Regions from separate parts of the Pantoea sp. ABR1s genome, predicted to be linked through region 2. Evidence: predicted binding sites of a transcription regulator. Region 2 holds the regulator's gene; the other holds the start of a gene.

Region 1 (8,102 bases), 740 kb from region 2:
TAATTAGCAGAAAATTAGCGCAGAATTAGCAACGGCGGAAACGGAGGCGGAATCGCGCGGCCAGCGGGGCTTTAGTGTGAAAGTTCGTGAAGAGATTGCTGCTGAAAAAAGGCAGAAGATAAAAACGCTGAGTCAGACAAATTTATTTCTGCATCATAAGTGACGGGGGTATTCAGCCCTGTCAGGCGTCAACATGTTTGAGATATCGCTGATATTCCTGAGCCAGAAAATCAACGCCTTCCTTTCGGGTGACATAATCAACATCAATTGAGGTTATGGATGTTACATCAGGCTGATCAGGATAAAGATGCAGGTAGGTCAGATACCAGTACATAACAGCCTGACCGCCTACAGTAATAACCGGTGACGGAAGTTGTCCGGCGTTATCAATAAGATAATGGTTGAGTTTAAGGATCTGTTCTTCTGGAGGAATAGCGTGCAATGTCATAAAAAAAGCCCACCTGTATGATGAGCTTATTTTACTACCTGGCTGATTTCAGCACGGCGTGACATCAGAAAAATGCGAGGCTGCGTCCACTTTTTGCAGGCACAATACCCTGAGGACGTTTTTCAAGCACGCGGCCTGGAGCCTGACCATTTCGGACGGCTTCAACACGATCCTGATACTCGCGCTGATGTCTGATTTTTGCTTCCTGGGCTGACATACTATTCACCGCTGAAATGTCTGGCATTAATCTGTTGCTCAAATATACGTCACCCCATTTACGCTTGCAATCGCTGGCATCTCAATGGATATGGATGGGGACATCAGGCCACCTGACTCCTCCATAAAATACCGGTGACGGCGGTCCGCGAAATAATTCATGCTGTGGCAAGGCGGCAAATGCGCGAGTCCCCAGGAGCTGACATAAGTCAGTGACTGGGGTGAGCAAAAGCAGCCAACGCCGCCACAGTGCGAAGTATGACGGCAGAAGTCCGCCAAAATAATCCGTGCTGTGGCAAGGCGGCAAATGCGTGAGTCCCCAGGAGCTGACATAAGTCAGTGACTGGGGTGAGCAAAAGCAGCCAACGCCGCTACAGCGCGAAGTATGACGGCGGATAATTCTGGCCTAACAATTGGTGAGTAAACTCCCCTCATCTTTCTGAAGGAGATCAGCCATGCGCGTGTTACTGGTTGAAGATGATGAAATGATCGGCGCGAACCTGCAGCAGGCACTGGAGGGGGCGGGCTGGTCGGTGGACTGGGTGCGTGATGGCATCTATGCCCAGAATGCCTGGAGCGAAGGCGGCTACAGCTGCGTGCTGCTCGATCTCGGCTTACCGCGCGATGATGGCCTGCAGGTACTGCGCCGGGCGCGCGGGCGCGGCGACGCCACGCCGGTGCTGATTCTTACCGCACGCGACACGGTGGCGCAGCGGATTCAGGGACTCGACAGCGGCGCTGACGACTACCTGCTTAAACCGTTCGATTTGCAGGAAGTTATGGCCCGGATGCGCGCGATTACCCGACGTAGTCACGGCGCAGCAGACTCGGTGCTGGGCAGCGGCGATGTGCAGCTGGATATGATGACCCGCGAAGTGCTCTACAAAGGACAGCGCGAGCAGCTTACGGCGCGCGAATATGCCCTGCTCTACGCCCTGCTGGAGCGGCCAGGCGCTATTCTGTCGCGCGAGCAGCTGGAAAATCGCATCTATGGCTGGGGCGATGAAGTCAGCAGCAACGCGGTGGATGTCCTGATCCACGGGATGCGCCGCAAGCTGGATAACGACGTGATCCGCAATGTGCGCGGGCTGGGCTGGCGGGTACCGGCAATATGAAACCCTTCACCTTTATGCGTTCATTACGCAACAAATTACTCTCTACGCTGCTGATTATTCATCTGCTGATGATCGGCGGCGTCACCTGGTATTTCTTCAGCTGCTATGGCGATATGGTTGGCACCATGAAGGACGATCAGCTGGCAAAAATCGCTGATGCCTGGTCCACTAATAAACAGATGCCCGCCCTGATGCCGATGCTTATTGCGCCTGACAAGGCGAAGAGCGCCTTTGTGGTGCAACTGTGGGACGATCGGGGTCAGTTACGAGCCAGCTCATGGCCGGAGCTGCAGGCTCCGCTGCAAAATCAACGGGGCTATCGCGACGTGCATGTGGGTCAGTGCGACGACTGCGAATGGCGCATCTATACCCGGCCCGGCTTACCTGGCAGCGAGATAAAAACTATCCAGGTGATGCACAACCTCAGCTACATGAAGGCATTGATGGTCAAGCGGGCGTTGTCAGCGATCATTCCATTGATCCTGATGATGCCGCTGTCACTGCTGGTGATCTGGCTGGTGGTGCGCAAGATCACCCGGGATCTGCAGGTCGCTTCGCGTCAGATTGCCGCGCAGGAGACGCATCATCCGCACAATGTCTCACCCGAAGGCTTGCCGGATGAGATCCTGCCGCTGGTGGCCGCCTACAACTCGCTGCTGAGTAAGCTGCGTGAGGCCTGGTCGTCGCAGCGTCAGTTCCTGGAAGATGCGGCGCATGAGCTGCGCACGCCGGTAACGGCGGTGACCTTGCAGCTGGAAAATCTGCGTCAGCATATCCAGCCAGGCGAAGCGAGCCGGCAGTTCAGCCAGCTGGAAGCGGGCGTCACACGCACCCGTCATCTGGTCACGCAGTTACTTAATGTCTCGCGTCAGGATGACCAGAGCGTGGTCGCCAGCGTCGAGCATATCGAACTGGACGATCTGCTGAAAGAGAGCATTGAGCAGCTGATGGTGGTGGCAGATAAACGCGGCATCGATATCGGCTTTAATGGCTCCACGCAGTATCGTCTGCAGGCCAGCCGTTCCGAGCTGCGCAGCCTGTTCGACAATCTGATTGGTAACGCCATGTTGCACACGCCGGAGGGCAGCCTGGTCGATGTGCTGCTGCATCGGGTCGCAGGTAAAACAGTGGTCGATATTGTCGATAACGGGCCAGGCATGCCGGAATCCTTTATCGAACGCGCCTTTGACCGTTTTACCCGTTCACCTGACGTTAAAGCCCAGGGCAGCGGGCTGGGATTATCCATTGTGCGCAACGTCGCACAGAAGCATCAGATTCACGTCGCCCTTTCCAATTGCATGACGCCACAGGGTGCCATTTGTGGTTTGCAGGTTCGCGTCACCCTTCCCTGATCCCGCCCGTTTGATCACGAACCAGACAACGTAAACGGTTGCCTGGTTCCGTTCGATCCTGGTCATTATTGTGAAGCGCATCACATTTTAGCTGAATTGTAATGCAACACTTTTTGACAAACGTGAGCAAAATCTATTTTCTATCGATCTGTTACAGGCACGCTACGCGGGCTGAAGAACTGGCTGTTATTTGCTGTGAAACCCTCATTCCCATCAAGGGACCGATTTCTCTCTGACTGCGTCTGCTGTGCGGCGGTCAAAAGCATGTGGCTGATAATAATGAAATTTAAAACGTTGATAGCAGGTGCCGTGCTGGCATGTTCATTGAGTGGCGCTGCGCAGGCCGCTGAAAGCGATCCGCAGTATGTCTCCGACTGGTGGCATCAGAGCGTTAACGTGGTAGGCAGCTACCACACCCGTTTCGGACCGCAGTTTAACAACGACGTTTATCTGGAATATGAAGCGTTTGCGAAGAAGGACTGGTTCGATTTTTATGGCTACCTCGATCTGACCAACTTCTTCGGCGCAGGCAACAGCAACGCCAACGGCATTTTTGATCACGGTTCACCGATGTTTATGGAGATTGAGCCGCGCTTCTCTATCGACAAACTGACCGGCACCAGCCTGGCGTTTGGTCCGTTCAAAGAGTGGTATTTCGCTAACAACTACATCTACGACATGGGCCGCAACAGCGATAGCCGCCAGAACACCTGGTATATGGGTCTGGGCACCGATATCGATACGCACAGCGATGTCGGCCTGTCGCTGAACGTCTACGCAAAATATCAGTGGGAAAACTACGGTGCGGCGAATGAAAACAGCTGGGATGGCTATCGCTTCAAAGTGAAATACTTTGTGCCAATCACCACGCTGTGGGGCGGTAATCTGGGCTATGTGGGCTTCACCAACTTCGACTGGGGTTCCGATCTCCGCGATAAAGGCGGTTCATCACGCACCAGCAACTCCATCGCCTCCAGCCATATTCTGTCACTGGGTTACGATCACTGGCACTTCTCTGCGGTGGCGCGTTACTTCCACAACGGCGGACAGTGGGCGGATGGTCAGGAGCTGAATTTCGGCAACGGGCCGTTTGAAGTGAAATCGACTGGCTGGGGTTACTACCTGGTGGCGGGTTATAACTTCTGATTACGTGCGGCGGCCTGAATAGCGCCGCCGCGCATTAATCCGGGCAGTTGCCATTAATTAATACGGCGCCGCAAATTACGACGCCGGCTGGCCCGATTATTCCTGCGGCTTCTCGACGTTGATGCGCCATGGAATGTTGAACTTATCAATGAACATCGCGAATCCGTTCGACCAGAACGTCTCCTGCCACTCAGTTGTCACCTTGCCGCCTGCCGACAGTTTCTCAAACCAGGCTTTACCCTTTTCGACATCGGTAGTTGAGAGACTGACCGCGTAACCGGCATGCTCAGACGCTGGCGGCTGATCGGTGTTGCCATCGCTCAGCATCAGCTCACCGTCACCAATACGCAGCTGGGCATGCATGATCTTTTCTGGCGGCTGCGGCGCGGCAGACTGATCGCCGACCTGCTCACCCTGATCCGGCATATCACCGAATTTCATTTTAGAGAGCAACTCTCCCCCGGTCGCCTGCAGGTAAAAGTCGATAGCCTCTTCGCAACGGCCATAGAGAAACAGATAAGGACTGACTTGCATCGTAACCTCTATATTTGTCGGGTGGATTTTTTTCAGTACCTTAACAGTGTAGACGATCGACTTTACTCGCTGATTTTACTGGCAATAACGGCGAAAGAGTTGTGCCATATAACTGCTCATTGGGGTCAGCGTCGTGTCTTTGCGCTGGATCAGATAGAAGATCGCTTTCGGCAGGGGTTCGTCGAGCGTCAGCGCCACCAGCGACCGGCCCAGAATCGGGTCGTCAATGACGTCGACCGACAGAATACTGATGAAATCGCTTTGCGCGACCAGGCTGGTGCAGGCCATAAAGGTTTCACAGGTCACCACAATTTTCGGGGCCATGCCGCGTTCGCCAAACAGATCGTGCAACAAGCGGTAGTAACTGCCTTTAGGCGTTGGCATCGTCCAGTCCGCCTGCTGTAACTCCGCCAGAGAACGCGCCTTTTCCAGCGGATGGCCTTTGCGCACCACCACCTTGTACTCGCGCTCCATCATCCGCTCATACATCAGCTCCTGATCGAGATGGCTCTGATCGTAGGTATTAATGGTGAAATCGAGCGCGCCCTGGCGCAGTTCATGCACCATCGACACCAGCTGGCCTTCGACGATGCGCACCTTCACCAGCGGGTATTCGCGATGAAACTGGTTAATCACCTGCGGCATAATGGTGCGCGCCACGCTACCACCGACGCCGATATTCACCTGACCGCCACCCAGTCCCAGCCGCTGCTGAATATCCTCTTCGGCGACCCGCAGCTCTGCCAGCACCAGGCTGGCATGCCGAAAAAAGTTATCACCGATATCGGTTAACACCACGCCCTGCTGACGGCGGATAAACAGCTTTGCCCCCAGCTCGCGCTCCAGTTCCTGAATCGCTTTGGTTAACGCCGGTTGTGACAGCCCGGAAAGACGGCTTGCCGCCCGGATACTGCCCTGTCGCGCCACGTCAACGAAGGCGCGCAGCTGATGGAGCTTGAGATTGGCAGACATAATTTTGCGATAACCGTTGTTTATCAGTCACAAGATATTCGCATCTTATGCCGGTCAATACCATTGTGTAGATTCGGAACAGTGCATAAAAAATCAACAACGAGGAGAGAGCCGATGAACCCCCTTTCAGACCACGTCAGCGCCCGGCTGCCACAGCTGCAACAGTGGCGTCGCGACTTCCATCACTATGCCGAATCGGGCTGGCTGGAGTTCCGCACCGCCACCTTAGTCGCTGAAGAGCTGCATAAGCTCGGTTATCAACTGAAGCTGGGCCGTGAGGTCATCGACGCTGACGCGCGGATGGGCTTGCCCGACGAGGCGGTGCTGAAGCAGCAGGAAGCGCGCGCGCTGCAACAGGGCGCGCTGCCGCAGTGGATCAGCCACTTCTCCGGCGGATTCTGCGGCATCGTGGCAACGCTCGAGACCGGCCGTCCAGGCCCGGTGATGGGCTTCCGCGTCGATATGGATGCCCTGGATCTCAACGAGAGCCAGGCTGACGATCATCTGCCGCAACGTGAAGGGTTCGCCTCCTGCAACGCAGGCATGATGCACGCCTGCGGGCATGACGGCCACACCACTATCGGGCTGGGTCTCGCCTCGGTGCTGATGGCGATGAAAGATCAGCTCAGCGGTACGATTAAACTGATCTTCCAGCCCGCCGAAGAGGGTGTTCGCGGCGCAAAAGCGATGGTGGCGGCGGGCGTGGTCGATGACGTTGATCGCTTCACCGCGATTCATATTGGAACCGGCGTACCGGCAGGCGAAGTGGTGTGCGGCAGCGACAGCTTCCTCGCCACTACCAAGCTGGATGTTCACTTTACCGGCATCGGTGCCCATGCGGGCGGTCGTCCTGAAGAGGGCCGTAATGCCCTGCTGGCCGCCGCACAGGCAACGCTGGCGCTGCATGGTTTAACCCAGCACAGCGGCGGCGTGGCACGGGTCAACGTGGGTGTGCTGCAGGCGGGAACCGGCCGCAATGTGGTAGCCGACTGCGCCCTGCTGAAAGTCGAAACCCGTGGCGTGACCAATCAGGTTAATGACGATATTTATCAGCAGGCGCTGCGGGTGATTGCCGGTGCGGCGGCGATGTATGGCGTTGAGCAGCGGGTCTCGCTGATGGGGGCCGCGCGCAGCTGTACCCCGACGCAGCCATGGGTTGATTTCATCCATCAGCAGGCGGACGCGCTCGGTATCTTCGACTCCGTGGTCGATCGTAAAGCGCAGGCGGCGGGTTCAGAAGATGCGACCTACATGATGGAACGGGTAAAGCAGCGCGGCGGTCAGGCCTCTTACGTCATTTTTGGCTGTGAGCTGGCGGCGGGTCACCACAATGCGAAATTCGACTTCGATGAGCGGGTGATGCCGGACGCCATCACGCTGCTGGCGACGCTGGCGCTGAACCAGGCGCAGTATGGGGGCTCACGATGATGGAAGACTTTATTGCCGACTATATCGATCGTCATCAGCTTCGTTTCAGCACGCTCAGCGACGCCATCTGGGACACACCGGAGACCCGCTTTGCCGAAACCCGCTCGTCAGCCCTGCTTTCTGATGCGCTGGCAGAAGAGGGATTCAGAGTGGAACGCGGCGTGGGTGGCATCGATACAGCGTTTATCGCCAGTGCGGGCAGCGGCAAGCCGGTGATTGCCATCCTTGGCGAGTTCGATGCGCTGGCGGGCCTGAGTCAGCAGGCGGGCTGCGCCCGGCCACAACCTCTGGAAGCCAACGGCAACGGACACGGCTGCGGTCACAACCTGCTCGGCACGGCAGGTGTTGCGGCGGCCTGCGCCGTGAAAGCCTGGATGGAACAGCATCACACGGGTGGCACGGTTCGCTTTTACGGCTGCCCTGGCGAAGAAGGCGGTTCGGGCAAGACTTTTATGGTGCGCGAAGGGCTGTTTGACGATGTTGATGCCGCCGTGACCTGGCATCCGGAGGGGTTCAGCGGCATGTTCAATCTGCGCACCCTCGCCAATATTCAGGCGGCGTTCAGCTTCAAAGGGGTTGCGGCGCACGCGGCCAATTCTCCCCATCTGGGCCGAAGCGCCCTGGATGCCGTCACGCTGATGAATACCGGGGCCAACTTTCTGCGCGAGCATATTGTTCAGGAGGCACGTCTGCACTACGCCATCACCAACAGCGGCGGTGTTTCGCCAAACGTGGTGCAGGCCGATGCGGAGGTGCTCTACCTGATCCGCGCCCCGGAACTGCCACAGGCGCAGGCGATCTATGAACGGGTGATCAATATCGCCAGGGGTGCAGCGCTGATGACCGACACCACGCTGACCGTACGTTTTGATAAAGCCTGCTCGGATTACG
Region 2 (8,102 bases):
CTCGGTCAGCATTGATCACCTTGAAGCCGCGCGCGACACCGTCCATTACCTTGCCGGTAAAGGGCGTAAACGCATCGGGCTGATCAATGGCGACATGCGTTACCTTTACTCGCATCATCGTGAAAAGGGCTACCGGCAGGCGATTGAGGAGCTGGGGTATGTCTGGTCCGGCGTCTCCTACACTTACGAAATCTCCTGTGAGGCGGGCAGTCAGGGGCTAAGGGAGTTGATGGCGCTGCCGGAACCGCCGGATGCGGTGTTCGCGGTTTCAGATGTGCTGGCGGTAGGCGTGGTGCATGCGGCGCTGGAAGCGGGTCTGCGCGTGCCGGAAGATCTGGCGGTGGTCGGGTTTGATGGCGTGTCGTTTACCCGCAGCCTGAATCCGCCGCTGACGACCATCGAGCAGCCGATGAACCAGCTGGGCGCGCGTAGCGTGCAATTGCTGCTGCAGAAGATCCGCAATCCTAATGCGCCAGTCATCCGCGAGGTGCTGCCCTGGACGCGCGTTGAACGCGCATCCAGCTAATTTAGTGCCAGATTAACAGCACGCAGGCGGCGGTCAGCAGCCCCATGGCGAGGTTAAAGATTTTCCAGGCGCGACGGCTGCGCAGAATGCGGCCGATCATCGCACCAAATCCCATCCAGATAACACCCGATACCAGATTAACCAGAAACATGCCGATGCTTATCGCCATCACTGAATGGCGATATGCGTCACCGGCCAGGCTGAAACTGGCGACCGCGCCCAGCGCCATCAGCCAGGCCTTGGGATTGATCAACTGCAACAATCCGCCCTGCCAGAAGGGCATCGGCGCATCCGGCGCCTGATCGGTTTCCAGCTTCTCATAACTGGCGGTAGCGATTTTCCATGCCAGCCAGAGCAGATAGAGGCTACCGGCGATTTTCAGCACCAGGTGCAGCGAAGGATAGAGCAGGATCAGCCCGCCGACGCCAAAGGCCACCATCAGCAGCATCACCTGCATTCCGATCATGATGCCAATCATCAGCGGAATGGTGCGCATAAAGCCAAAATTAGCGCCCGAGGCGGTGAGTAACATATTATTAGGCCCGGGCGTAATGGCCGCGACCCAAAGAAATCCCAACATTGATAAGAAAAGACTCAGTTCCATGGCAATCGGGTACTCCTTACCCTGCAAGAAAAAACTTATCGAAGCTAACAGTGTGATATGGAACAGACAAGCTTTTACCACATGAAATTTACCGGTCCGGAAAACGAGCACTTCACGCCACCTGAGAGTCTGCGTAACGCGCACCTGCAGACCCTGCTGCCGCGCCTGCTACGTCGTCGTATCGCGGGCGATCCCCACTGGCAGCGTCTCGACCTGCCGGATGGCGACTTTGTCGATCTCGCCTGGAGTGAAGATCCGCAGTTCGCGCAGCATAAACCGCGCGTGGTGCTGTTTCATGGGCTGGAGGGCAGTTTTCACAGCCCCTATATTCATGGCCTGATGGCGATCTGCCGCGCGCGCGGCTGGCTGGCGGTGGTGATGCATTTTCGCGGCTGCAGCGGCGAACCGAATCGGCTCAACCGCATCTATCACTCTGGCGAAACCGAAGATGCCCGCTTTTTTCTGCACTGGCTGCGCACCCGCTGGGGCCGCGTACCCACCGCCGCGGTCGGTTTCTCGCTGGGCGGTAACATGCTGGGCTGCCTGCTGGGCCAGCAGGGCGCAGCCGCTGAGGTAGACGCGGGCGTCATTGTCTCCGCTCCGCTGCTGCTGGAGCCCTGTAGCGTAAAACTGGAACGCGGCTTCTCACGCGTGTATCAATACTATTTGCTGGCGCAGCTCAAGAAAAATGCCCGCCGCAAACTGCACGCCTGGCCGGATACGCTGCCGGTCAATCTGGCGCAGCTGAAAGCGCTACGTCGACTGCGCGATTTTGATGATGCCATTACCGCCCGCGCCCACGGTTTTCTGGATGCGGCCGATTACTATCATCGTGCCAGCGCCATGCCCTGGCTGAAGCACGCAGAGAAACCGCTGCTGATCATTCACGCCAAAGATGATCCTTTTATGAGTGATGAGGTGATCCCGCACAGCAGCCAATTATCTGCCACTATTACTTATCAACTGACACCACACGGCGGCCATGTAGGTTTTGTTGGTGGGACATTACGCCAGCCTGAAATGTGGCTGGAACAGCGTATCCCCCAGTGGATCGCCCCTTTTCTGGATAACTGATCTCGTGATTATTCCCTGGCAACAGGTCTCACCTGAGACCCTTGAAAATCTGATTGAAACCTTTGTGCTGCGCGAAGGCACGGACTATGGCGAGCAGGAACGCAGCCTGATCGACAAGGTGGCCGATGTGCGACGTCAGCTGGAAACGGGTGAAGTGGTACTGGTGTGGTCGGAACTGCACGAATCGGTCAATATCATGCCGCGCAAAGAATTTCGTGGCTGATGCACCCAACGGCATTTCGTGTTAACAATGCCTATTGCCCGACCTCACAGGGAGCTTTTCTATGTCTGCACGTCATCCCATTATCGCGGTGACTGGTTCCAGCGGCGCAGGGACCACCACCACCAGCGTGGCGTTTCGCAAAATCTTTCAGCAGCTCGATCTTCATGCGGCGGAGCTGGAAGGTGACAGTTTTCACCGCTTTACCCGCCCTGAAATGGATATGGCGATTCGTAAGGCGCGCGATTTAGGACGTCATGTCAGCTACTTCGGCCCGGAAGCCAATGACTTTGGCCTGCTGGAGCAGAGCTTTAAAGAGTATGGTCAGAGCGGACAGGGCCAGTCGCGTAAATATCTGCATACCTATGATGAAGCAGTGCCGTGGAATCAGGTGCCCGGCACCTTTACGCCGTGGCAACCGCTGCCGCAGAACACCGATATTCTCTTCTACGAAGGGCTGCACGGCGGCGTGGTAACGGCGCAGCACAACGTAGCAGAACAGGTTGATCTGCTGGTTGGCGTGGTGCCGATTGTGAACCTGGAGTGGATTCAGAAGCTGGTGCGCGACACTGGCGAGCGCGGCCATTCACGTGAAGCGGTCATGGATTCGGTGGTGCGCTCGATGGAAGATTACATCAACTTCATCACACCACAGTTCTCACGCACTCACCTCAACTTTCAGCGCGTCCCGACGGTCGATACCTCAAACCCGTTCGCTGCCCGCGCTATTCCGTCACTGGATGAGAGCTTTGTGGTGATCCACTTCCAGGCGCTGGAAGATATCGACCTCCCCTACCTGCTGGCGATGCTGCAGGGCTCGTTTATCTCGCACATCAATACGCTGGTGGTGCCTGGCGGCAAAATGGGTCTGGCGATGGAGTTGATCATGGGTCCGCTGGTGAAGCGGCTGATGGAAGGCAAACGAATAGAGTAAGAGGCCAAAAGAGCCTTTCCAGACTAATGCCAATGCAGGATGAATCTGACAGCAGCGAAAAAGCTTAACACGCAGGGTACCGGGTCAGAAGAGGAAAGCGTCCCGCGCCAGGGACGGCGCGGGCCGAGCGGCCATGGATGGCGGTTTTGCGTCTTTCCGATCTGACCCGGTTCCCAGCGCAGGCACAGTCTGACAGCAGAGCACGACAGATTTTGCCCGCGACCTTAAAAGATCCCTGCTGGTACTAAAGTTCGATCACTTCATAGCTATGGGTAATGTTGACGCCTTTACCCAGCATGATGGCCACAGAGCAATATTTTTCAGCAGAAAGATCAACAGCGCGTGAGACCGCTTTATCCTGGAGGGCTTTGCCACTCACGATAAAATGCAGGTTGATGTGCGTAAAGATTCGCGGCGCCTCTTCACGACGTTCTGAGGTCAGTTTTACTTCACAATCAGCCACATCGTTTCGGCCTTTTTGCAGAATTGATACCACGTCAATCGCGCTGCATCCGCCCGCCGCCATCAGCACCATCTCCATTGGGCTGGGCGCTTTATCACCCGAATTTCCATCCATCAGTATCTGATGGCCGGATGAGGATTCTCCGAGGAATGTCAGCCCTTCTACCCATTTCACTCTTGCCTGCATGATTTTTGCTCCGGAATACGCTGTTTTGTCGCCAGAGTACGCTTTCGCCTGGTAAACAGCAATCCAGAGAAATCCGCCCGTAGCTGAAGCGAGACAACAGAAGACAGTCGGCAAAAGCTGTGCTACAAACAGTGCTGAAAATATTTTTCGTCACCCGATGACGAAGCCGGGAAGGATGATGCGCACTGCGCCTGATGCGGCCCGAATAATTTCCTGAAATGGAAACGCTTGAAGCTTTCACCGCCTGACAGGGAAAACTGCCCCCTGTATTTTGGGCACGATTACAACAGAGGATAATAGCGAATGGTTCTCGGCAAACCGCAAACAGACCCTACACTCGAATGGTTCCTGTCCCATTGCCATATTCACAAGTATCCATCCAAAAGTACGCTGATTCACCAAGGTGAAAAAGCAGAAACGCTTTACTACATCGTGAAAGGTTCCGTTGCGGTTCTGATTAAAGATGAAGAAGGCAAAGAGATGATTCTTTCCTACCTGAATCAGGGCGATTTTATTGGTGAACTTGGCCTGTTCGAAGAAGGCCAGGAGCGCAGCGCCTGGGTACGTGCGAAAAGCGCGTGCGAAGTGGCGGAGATTTCTTACAAGAAATTCCGTCAGCTGATCCAGGTTAACCCTGACATCCTGATGCGACTCTCATCGCAGATGGCGCGTCGCCTGCAGGTGACGTCTGAAAAAGTGGGTAACCTCGCTTTCCTCGACGTAACCGGACGCATTGCACAGACCCTGCTCAACCTGGCGAAGCAGCCAGATGCCATGACGCATCCCGACGGCATGCAAATTAAAATCACTCGTCAGGAAATTGGCCAGATTGTTGGTTGTTCACGTGAAACCGTGGGCCGTATTTTGAAGATGCTGGAAGATCAGAACCTGATCTCCGCACACGGCAAAACCATCGTCGTTTACGGCACCCGCTAATTCCTGTCACCCACGGCGTGATGGCAACATCACGCCGTTATTGTTTGTGTTGGGCCGATGTGGCGTCGAATTATTTACCATCCTGAAGTTAACTACGCCTTGCGGCAAACGCTGGTGCTCTGTCTGCCGGTGGCGCTGGGCTGGTTGGCTGGCGACCTGCAAAAAGGTCTGCTGTTCTCATTAGTGCCCGCCTGCTGCAACATCGCCGGTCTGGATACCCCGCATAAACGCTTCTTCAAACGCCTGATTGTTGGCGGCAGCCTGTTTGCCCTCGGCAGCTTTCTGATGCAGTGGCTCACCCTGCATGCTATTCCGCTGCCGCTGATTCTGTTTGCCATGCCCTTATTGCTCGGCGTTACCGGGGAGATCAGCCCGCTGCATGGTCGTCTGCTGCCCGGCACCCTGATTGCCGCCATCTTTACCCTGAGCCTGATTGGCCGCATGCCAATCTATGTTCCCCCGCTGCTCTATATCGGCGGCACGCTATGGTACGGGCTCTTTAACTGGTTCTGGTTCTGGCTGTGGAAAGAGCAGCCAATGCGCGAAAGCCTGAGCCTGATCTATCGCGAGCTGGCTAACTACTGCGACGCAAAATATACCCTGCTGACGCAGCTGACCGATCCGGAAAAGGCGCTGCCGCCGCTGCTGGCTCGTCAGCAGAAAGTGGTCGATCTGATTAACACCTGTTATCAGCAGATGCATATGCTGTCGGCAAGCCGCGATCACAGCCATAAACGGCTGACGCGCGCCTTTCAGGTGGCGCTGGATCTGCAGGAACATATCTCGGTCAGCCTGCATCGGCCGGAAGAGGTGCAGAAGCTGGTCGAACAGAGCCACGCCGAAGCGGTGATCCGCTGGAATGCCAAAACCATCTCGGCCCGGTTGCGGGTGCTGGCGGATAACATTCTCTATCACCAGCTACCCGATCGCTTTGCGATGGATAAACAGCTCGGCGCGCTGGAGAAAATCGCCCATCAGCATCCCGACAATCCGGTGGGTAACTTCTGCCTTTACCACTTCAACCGCATCGCGCGGGTCCTGCGCACCCAGAAACCCCTTTATCAGCGCGATCTGATGGCTGACCGCCAGCGCCGTCTGCCGCTGTTACCGGCGCTGCGCAGTTATCTCTCGTTTCGCTCATCGGCCCTGCGCACTGCCGGCCGCTTTGCGGTGATGCTGATGCTGGGCAGCGCGCTGGCGCTGTTCTTCAACATCCCCAAACCCTACTGGATCCTGATGACCATCATGTTCGTCAGCCAGAACGGCTACAGCGCTACCCGTGTCCGCATTCAGCACCGGGCGCTGGGCACTTTTGCCGGTCTGGTGATCGCGGCCGCCACGCTGCGCATGGCGGTGCCGGAGTCGCTGGTGCTGCTGATCATGCTGGCAATTACTTTTATCAGCTATCGCTTTACCCGCCAGTTCTATGGCTGGTCGATGATTGGCTTTACGGTCACGGCGGTTTACTCGCTGCAATTGCTGTCGCTGAATGGCGCGCAGTTTCTGCTGCCGCGACTCATGGATACGCTGATGGGTTGTCTGATCGCCTTTGGCGGGATGCTGTGGCTGTGGCCGCAGTGGCAGAGCGGCTTACTGCGGCAGAACGCCCATGACGCACTGGAAACCTATCAGGATGCGCTGCGGCTGTTGCTGGGTGACGAACAGTCACCAGAGAAACTGGCTTATCAGCGCGTGAAGGTCAATCAGGCACACAATGCGCTGTTTAACTCACTGAATCAGGCGATGCAGGAACCCGCGTTCAACTCCCGCTATCTGAGTGATATGCGGCTCTGGGTCACGCACAGTCAGTTTATCGTCGAGCATATCAACGCCATGACGATTCTGGCGCGGGAGCACACCATGCTCACTGCCTCGCTGGCTGAGCGTTACCTGCAATCCTGTGAAATCGCGCTGCAGCGGTGTCAGCAGCGGCTGGAATATGATGGTGAAAGCTCACAGGTTAACCTGCTGGATGAGCTGGAGAACATCAGTGAGGGACCGATCACGGTGGTGGAGCAGCATGTGCGGCGCATTCTCGATCATCTGAGCGTGATGTACACCATTTCATCGCTGGCGTGGAACCAGCGGCCGCAACATGGCCGCTGGCTGATCAGACGCTTACGTAAAAACTAAGCTAGCCGTTGAGCACGTTGCCGACGGCCGTGGCGAAGCGGCTCATGCCCTCTTCGATGTCGGCAGGCTCAATGATCAGTGACGGGGCAAAACGCATCACGTCAGTGCCGGCAACCAGCACCATCACGCCTTCTGCGGCCGCGGCATTCAGGATGTCGCGTGCTTTACCGGCATGCTGCGGTTTCAGCGCCGCGCCAATCAGCAGACCCTTGCCGCGAATATCGCTGAAGAGATCATACTTCGCATCGATGGCCTGCAGCGCCGTGACAAAGTGCTGACGACGTGTCTCAACGCCTGCCAGCACCTCCGGCGTATTGATAATATCGAGCGCAGTTTCGGCGATGGCGCAGGCGAGTGGATTGCCGCCATAGGTGGTGCCATGCACGCCCGGCGCCATGGTCGAGGCGATCTCGTTAGTGGTCAGCATGGCGCTGACCGGGAAACCGCCGCCCAGCGCTTTGGCTGAGGTCAGAATATCGGGCTGGATGCCATAATGCTCATAGGCGAACAGCTTGCCGCTGCGCCCCATGCCGCTCTGCACTTCATCCAGCACCAGCAGCGCCTGATGCTGATCGCAAAGCTCACGCAGTCCCTGCATAAATTCCTGCGTTGCGGGCACGACGCCGCCCTCACCCTGAATCGGTTCAACCACAATGGCGCAGGTGTGATCGTCAATGACCGCTTTTACTGCGTTCAGATCATTGAACGGCACATGGACGATATCCGCCGGTTTAGGCCCGAACCCATCAGAATATTTTGGCTGTCCGCCGACCGTGACGGTAAACAGCGTCCGGCCATGAAAGGCGTTATGAAAGGCGATAATCTTACTTTTGAATGGGCTGTGACGTTTGCAGGCGTAGTAGCGCGCCAGCTTAAAGGCGGCCTCGTTGGCTTCGGCCCCGGAGTTAGCGAAGAAGACCCGCTCGGCAAAGGTCGCCTGAATTAACTTACTGGCAAGACGCAGCGCCGGTTCGTTGGTGAAGACGTTGCTGGTGTGCCACAGCGTCTCGCCCTGACTTTTCAGCG

What was found. Region 2 encodes CRP, which controls carbon source genes, mostly activating them, when cyclic AMP is high. Its sites were predicted from a motif close to ATGTGANNNNNNTCACAT; they were not measured.
Region 1: the regulator CRP is predicted to act here: its motif matches at 3,200-3,217, upstream of ACXKZD_RS17665 (nucleoside-specific channel-forming protein Tsx).

What each region holds. Positions count from the first base shown of each region.
Region 1 is NZ_CM173823.1:3,743,786-3,751,887, forward strand. Features, by position in the region: gene ACXKZD_RS17650 (hypothetical protein) at 182-448, opposite strand; gene ACXKZD_RS17655 (response regulator) at 1,120-1,779, shown strand; gene ACXKZD_RS17660 (sensor histidine kinase) at 1,776-3,131, shown strand; gene ACXKZD_RS17665 (nucleoside-specific channel-forming protein Tsx) at 3,411-4,277, shown strand; gene yjdN (VOC family metalloprotein YjdN) at 4,374-4,811, opposite strand; gene ACXKZD_RS17675 (LysR family transcriptional regulator) at 4,887-5,783, opposite strand; gene ACXKZD_RS17680 (amidohydrolase) at 5,898-7,211, shown strand; gene ACXKZD_RS17685 (M20 family metallopeptidase) at 7,208-8,102, shown strand, end outside.
Region 2 is NZ_CM173823.1:422,289-430,390, reverse strand. Features, by position in the region: gene ACXKZD_RS01995 (LacI family DNA-binding transcriptional regulator) at 1-526, shown strand, start outside; gene ACXKZD_RS01990 (LysE family translocator) at 528-1,130, opposite strand; gene ACXKZD_RS01985 (hydrolase) at 1,188-2,204, shown strand; gene ACXKZD_RS01980 (YheU family protein) at 2,209-2,427, shown strand; gene ACXKZD_RS01975 (phosphoribulokinase) at 2,489-3,358, shown strand; gene ACXKZD_RS01970 (OsmC family protein) at 3,603-4,007, opposite strand; gene crp (cAMP-activated global transcriptional regulator CRP) at 4,311-4,943, shown strand; gene ACXKZD_RS01960 (YccS/YhfK family putative transporter) at 5,001-7,076, shown strand; gene argD (bifunctional acetylornithine/succinyldiaminopimelate transaminase) at 7,078-8,102, opposite strand, start outside.